One region of the Psychrilyobacter piezotolerans genome, then DNA from elsewhere that is predicted to be linked to it. Evidence: riboswitches for the same ligand, from Rfam matches in the RefSeq annotation. Region 1 holds a riboswitch; the other holds the start of a gene.
The links. Region 1 has a riboswitch for lysine ahead of DYH56_RS12210 (Na+/H+ antiporter NhaC family protein). Riboswitches for the same ligand answer to the same signal wherever they lie in the genome.
Positions count from the first base shown of each region.

Region 2: linked by a shared signal. The riboswitch ahead of DYH56_RS09245 (aspartate kinase) and the one ahead of DYH56_RS12210 (Na+/H+ antiporter NhaC family protein) in region 1 are both predicted to bind lysine.

Region 1 covers NZ_QUAJ01000024.1:19,623-23,277, reverse strand. The annotation lists gene DYH56_RS12220 (FAD-dependent oxidoreductase) at 1-19, shown strand, start outside; gene DYH56_RS12215 (YeeE/YedE family protein) at 118-1,416, shown strand; lysine riboswitch at 1,479-1,653, shown strand; gene DYH56_RS12210 (Na+/H+ antiporter NhaC family protein) at 1,777-3,513, shown strand; gene DYH56_RS12205 (glycosyltransferase family 9 protein) at 3,613-3,655, shown strand, end outside.
Region 2 covers NZ_QUAJ01000015.1:13,582-17,236, forward strand. The annotation lists gene DYH56_RS09240 (aspartate-semialdehyde dehydrogenase) at 1-810, opposite strand, end outside; gene DYH56_RS09245 (aspartate kinase) at 834-2,036, opposite strand; lysine riboswitch at 2,136-2,311, opposite strand; gene DYH56_RS09250 (M20 metallopeptidase family protein) at 2,526-3,655, shown strand, end outside.

The DNA of each region.
Region 1 (3,655 bases):
AGAAAATACAAAGTTCTAATAAATAAAATAAGGGGAGGCAAAACCTCCTCCTGAATTTTATAATATATAACGTGAAAAAATATACAAAATTTAATTAGTATTTTAGGAGGTTTAAAAATGAAAAAAGGACAAAATTTATTAGGATTAATAGTTATAATCTTAACATTAATCATGGGTAAAACAATGTTAGGCAGCTCCATGTTATTTTTCAGATTGTTAGCGGGAATAGGATTTGGATATGCACTAACCAGGGCATTTATGGGGTTTGCAGGATCTGTTAACAGAGCATATAACACAGGTTCGACAAAATTAATGAGAATACTGGCTTATATGTTCTTGGGAACTTCTATCTTATCCGCTGCATTTCTTTATAATGCAGATGCTTCATCTTATGATTTATGGGTAAACCAGGTTAACTCCGGGTTAATCCTTGGTGGAATCATGTTTGGATTTGGTATGACATTTTCAGTTTGTTGTGCATCGGGAGTTTTAACAGATGTTGTTACTGGATTTTCAAGAGGTTTTATAACTCTTATCTTTTTCGGTATGGGTGTTTTCCTAGGGTTTCCTTTCCAAAGAGCAGCAACTTGGGTAAAAGATGCCGGTATTCCAACGGATTGGATCAGAAAATCATGGTTCACCTCTGAAACAGGAGCAAAGTTATATAACGGAGTTTATTTCCCGGACTTATTCAAATGGGATGGATTAGACGGATATTTAGGAGCAGTTTTATTAACTTCATTCCTATGTGGTATTGTAGTTTATTTATCTAAAAAATACGAATCATCTAGAAAAATCTCAGGAACTTTTACAGGGGTACCCAGTGAAATAGAGCAGGTTAAAATCGTCACTCAAAAGGATGAGAGTAATAAAGAATTCAAATTATTAAGTGAAGAGACATATGTAAAATTATTTGTTAAACCTTGGAGTATGGGAGTAGGGGCTGCAGTAATAGCAGTTATATTCACATTATTAATGGGTGTAACTAAAGCCGGATGGGGAGCTTCTACGCCTTACGGATGGTGGTTTGGAAGATTCTTAATGGTATTCGGAGTATCACCTGAATCATTATCTAACTTTACTAACTTCCCAGTAAAATTATACACAATGCCATTTTTCAACCATCCAATCAATGTTCAAAATGTAGGGATCATGGTAGGAACGGTAATTTGCTTACTTTTAGCCGGGACATTTAAAAGTGTAGTGACAAGTGAAATTAAAGTTACACCTAAACAGGTAGCTTTATATGCTATGGGTGGAATATTAATGGGATTAGGAACTAGACTTGCAAACGGTTGTAATGTAGGAGCACTATATACTCCAATTGCAAACTTCTCACTATCCGGATGGGTTTTCTTTGCTGCTTTAGTAGGTGGAGGAATTTTAGGAAACAGAGTTGCAGTAAAAATAAAATAATTAAAATATGTTTGACAAATATAGCTGAAATGGATATACTAGTCTGAACATAAAAATATATGAATGAAGATAGAGGTTGCAAACCTTAGGAGTATTTTGGAGGAGTCGGATAGACTTTGAGACCAAAAGAAAGGAAGTTTTGCCGAAATTTAAGATTTGTCGAAATCTTAGGTTGGGACTATGGATAATATCTGTAGGACTGTCATTATCAGATGATAATGGGGAGCTGTCGAATGATTTTAAGATAGAGCCTATTATACATAACTATAGGTTTATAAATTAGAGTTATCGGTAGAGATCCGATAACTCTTTTTTTGAGTTAAAAGATCTCCTTTCTTCAAAACATCAAGGAGGAAAGATATGAGAGGTATAATAATTGTATTGTTGTTAGGAGTTATGAGTAGTTTGGGGTTTGGAGCAGATTCGGCAGAGGCAGCGTTAAATTTAGGGATGTGGACACTGTTGCCACCAATTGTAGCTATAACTTTAGCTTTTATCACTAAGAATGTAATTTTGTCATTGTTTATAGGAATCTATTCAGGATCGTTTTTACTGGGAATAACTCAGGGGAAAAATTATTTATTTAGTCTATTGGGAGGATTTTCCGATATAACCAACAGGGTAATCGGGTCCATGGCAGATTCATGGAATGCAGGTATAATCTTACAGTGTTTAACTATAGGGGGATTGGTAGCATTGATCTCTAAAATGGGGGGAGCAAGAGCTGTGGCAGAATCTTTGGCCAAAAGAGCAAAAACTCCCAGATCAGCTCAATTGATCACCTGGGTTATGGGATTATTTATCTTCTTCGATGACTATGCCAATGCACTTATTGTAGGACCGATTATGAGACCCATAACGGATAAGATGAGAATATCCAGAGAAAAATTAGCATTTATAATAGATTCCACTGCAGCTCCGATTGCAGGGATAGCCCTTATCTCTACCTGGGTAGGATATGAAATATCGGTAATAAAAGACGGATATTCACTGATAGGAATGGATAATATAAATGCATACAGTATCTTTGTACAAACAATTCCATATAGATTTTATAATATACTGATGCTGATATTTGTGGCTTCTACAGCATATTTCTTGAGAGAATTTGGTCCCATGGCCAAAGCTGAAATGAGAGCCAGAACAACCGGTCAGGTAACAAGCGGTTCAGCAGCTAAAGTTTCTCCTGAGGAAGCTGCGATGATAGCTCCCAAAGAGGGAGTGGCATTGAACATATGGAACGCCATCATACCTATCATGGTATTGATCGTAGGTTCTTTTGTAGGTTTCTATCTGAATGGAAAGGGTTATTTAGAGGGAGCGGTACTGGAGACTGTAAATAATTCTCCACTGTCATTTTATGCCATCAGGGAAACCTTTGGAAATGCCGATGCATCATTGGTAATATTCCAGGCAGCATTGTTTGCTTCCATTGTAGCTATCATTATGGGAATATCTAAGAAGATATTTAAGTTTTCAGAGGCTGTCGATACCTGGGTACACGGGATGAAATCATTGGTGATCACAGGAGTTATCTTATTATTGGCCTGGTCACTGACTTCTCTGATAAAGGAATTAGGAACATCGGTATACCTGGTAAATGCACTGGCTGGAAGTATACCAAAATCAATTCTGCCATCTATAATATTTGTCTTGGGATCTGTAATTGCTTTTTCTACAGGAACATCATATGGAACTATGGGAATATTGATGCCCCTGGCAATACCGTTAGCTAATGCCATCGGTGGAGGGGCCGGGTTATCGGGAGAAACATTATCATCATATATAGTAATGAGTATAGGAGCAGTTCTTACAGGAGCTATCTTCGGGGATCATTGTTCACCGATATCCGATACAACTATTCTTTCATCCATGGGAGCTGAATGTGATCATATAGAGCATGTTAAAACTCAAGTTATATATGCACTTGTGGTAGGAGCTATCACAGTATTATTTGGATATCTGCCAGTTGGGATGGGAATATCTATCTATATCGTTTTACCTATATCCGTACTGGTTACTATACTTACTGTAAGGTTTGCAGGTAAGTCTGTAGAGGAAGTATCGGTGGTAAAAGAAGAAGTGGAATTAGCATAGAAAATTTAGGAGACCTAGTCGAAAACCCGACTAGGTTTTTTTTATTTTGAATAATAATTATGGTATAATAAAATGATAAAAAACTAGTGTAATTATAGATTGGGGGAAAAAATGAGAATATTAATAATAAGACTGAGTTCAA
Region 2 (3,655 bases), on a different contig from region 1:
TTTTACATCATCCTGCAGGACAATACCTTCTTTATTTTTAAGTGCTTCTTTTAACTCACTTAGATCGAACTCTTTTTCAAACTCTAAGTTAACCGATACAGAATGACCGTTTTCCACGGGAACTCTGACACAGGTAGAAGTAATTGCCAACTCCGGTTTATTTAAAATTTTTCTGGTTTCATCGATCATCTTCAACTCTTCCTTAGTGTATCCGCTTTCTGTAAAGTCATCTATATGGGGAAGGCAGTTGAAGGCTATGGGGTAGGGGTAATTTGAAGGTTCTTTTCCTTCTATCCCATTTTTTAGATCTTCAACTCCGGCTACTCCGGATCCGGATACAGCCTGATAGGTAGAATAGATAACTCTTTTTATCCCATAGAGATCATCCAATACCTTTAGAGGAACCGCCACCTGGATGGTGGAACAATTAGGGTTAGCGATGAGTAAATTATCCTTTATTGCTTCCGGATTCACTTCCGGTACCACTAAGGGAACAGCCGGATCCATCCTCCATGCACTGCTGTTATCTATAACTGTAATCCCACAAGAAACAGCCACGGGAGCCATTTCTCTGCTCAGATCCCCTCCGGCAGAAAATAAAGCTATGTCTATCTTCTTAGAAAAAGATTCTGGTTTAAGTTCCTCTACTATATATGTTTTATTTTTAAAATTAATTTTTGTTCCACAGGATCTGGATGAGGCTAAAAGGTAGAGGTTATCTATGGGAAAATTTCTTTCCTCCAATACCTTGAGAAAGGTTCTTCCGACCATTCCGGTAGCTCCTACAATGGCAATGTTATATTTTTTCATGATCTCCTCCTAAATTGGTGTTTTTATAAATCAAATTCTCTGGCTAACATCTCAGTGGCAGTCTTTTTATGATCCTTAGAGATTGTACATGAAATACTGATCTCAGAAGTAGTTATATGATAAAAAGGAATTTTATTTTCAGCCAGAGTATTAAACACCTTGGCTGCCACACCGGAATGACTTACCATTCCAATTCCAACCAATGAAATCATGATTAAGTCAGATTTTATTTCTATGGAAATTTCCTCGAATTTATTTTTTAATTCCTCGATGGCTTTCTTTAAAAGTGATTCTTCCCTTTTAAAACAGCTAAAGGAAAGATCTAAGGTTCCTGCAGTAGTAATGTTTTGGCTGATCATATCGATATTTAACTCAAATTTACCCAAGGTGTTAAAAATACCTGCTACCAAGCTCTCTGAATAGGGAAGGTGCTGGATATTTACCATAAAAATATCCTCATTTAAGGTGATACCGGTAATGGGTTTATCCTCCATAATCTCATCTTGATTTAATATAAGGGTACCGTCATGATCCCTCAAACTTTCTCCCACATAGATGGGAACGTTATATTTTTTTCCCAGCTCTACAGCCCTTGTTTCCATGATACCGGCTCCTAAATTTGCCATCTCCATCATCTCCTCGTATGATATATATTTTATTTTTTTTGCATCGGAATATACTCTGGGATCGATGCTGTAAATTCCATCCACATCGGTGTAAATTTCACACCGTGCACCTAAACTGGCAGCCAGGGCTACAGCACTGGTATCCGATCCTCCTCTGCCCAGGGTAGTGATATCCCCTTTTTGGTTCATCCCCTGAAATCCGGCCACAATGACTACTTTTCCGCGATTCAAATGGGAAATTATTATTTTAGGATCGACACTCTTAATCCTGCTTTTAGTGTGATGACCTATGGTGGTTATTCCTGCCTGGGATCCTGTAAGAGAGATGGATTTTTTCCCCAACTCATTTAAGGCCATGGATAACAGGGCAACAGTTTGCTGCTCACCGGTAGCCATAAGGCTGTCCAATTCCCTTATATTTGGTGTTTCAGAAATTTTTTTAGCCATCTCAATCAGTTTATTGGTGGTTTTCCCCATGGCAGAGGCAACTACAACAATCTGCTCCCCTGCATCACTTAATTTTGAGATGTGGGAGGCTATATTTTTTATCTTATCTAAGTCAGCCAGTGAACTTCCTCCATATTTGTGTACAACGATCATATTTTATTTCCTCCTAAAAAAAAACTCTCCAGTAGTGGGAACTACTGAAGAGTAAAAATTACATCCATATCAAAAAACAAGATAAAAGATTAATCTATGACTTCAAATAGCACCCCATTACCTGATTATGATAATGACAGTTATATGGATCTTATCCATATCCCCAGCATAAATTCTTGCAAAATCCACACTTCGGCAATTACACCTTTCAAAACAGATCCTAAAATGCCTTCTCCCTGTTTTTACTATTTGTACTCGCAACCTCTATTTTTATTATTTGAAGTAAGTATATACTAAATGCAAAACAAAATAAAATATAGATAATGTATATGTTATGTATACTATATATATATTAAATTTTTAAATACATGTAGTATATGTATAACATAAATAATATATATTTTTAAATAACAAAAAAATGAGGTTTACTCTTATTTAAGAGTAAAATATTAAAAAATAATATAAATAATTTGTTTTTAAGGAGGAAGAGTGGAAAAAATAACAGAAAATATGAAGAAATACAGGAGAAATTTGCATGAAATCCCGGAATTGGGATATATGGAAAAAAAGACCCAAACTTACCTGCTCCAAGAGATAAAAAAGATGGGGTATGAGCCCGAGATAATTTGCGGAACCGGAATCTATGTCTATCTGGATGGAAATTCCAAGGAAACCTATGGGTTCAGGACGGATATGGATGCTTTAACTATTTTAGAAGAAACGGGAGTTTCTTATGAGTCTAAACACACGGGACTCATGCATGCCTGCGGGCATGACGGTCATATGGCAACCCTATTGGGGTTTATGGATTATTTAAGGGGGAAAAAATTAAAGAAAAATATCTTAATAATTTTTCAGCCTGCCGAGGAAGGACCGGGAGGAGCCAAAGATATTGTAACTAGTGGAATTTTAGAAAAATATAATGTTGTGGGGATCTTCGGACTTCATCTCTTTCCTAAGCTGGAGGAAGGAATAATCGGCTGCAGAGCAGGGGGATTTATGGCCAAGGCAGCCGAGATCAATATAGTTATCAGAGGAAAGAGCGGTCATGGGGGACAGCCTCATTTGGGAGTGGATTCCATCCAGGCAGCCGGGAAGATGCTGGAAGGGTTTAATCTGATTACCTCAAAATTTATAGCTCCCTTTGATCCCAGTATAATAGCCATAGGGAAAATAGAGGGGGGAACCATAAGGAATATCATTCCGGAAGTTACCCGGATGGAGGGGACTATCAGGGCTTTTTCTACAGAGACCTTTAATTTTATCGTAAATAAAATAAGGGATATAGCCCGTGGGATGGAACTCAGTTATGGGGTAGAAATAGAGATAGATCTGGCCGAAGGATATCCCCCTGTCATAAATGACAGGGAATATTATGATGTTCTGGAAGACGTTGTCAGAGGGGAAGAAAAGCTGAAATTTCAAGAGATAGATCCGGAGATGCTGGCAGAGGATTTCGGATTTTATCAGGAGGTAAGCAGGGGACTTTTTTTCTTTGTGGGAACCAAAAATGAGGACCTTGGTTATGTAGAATCCCTGCATAATTCCAAATTTAATTTTGACGAGAAAGTATTGGAAAACGGGCTCAGGGTATACAGGGGTATCTGTAAGAAATTAGG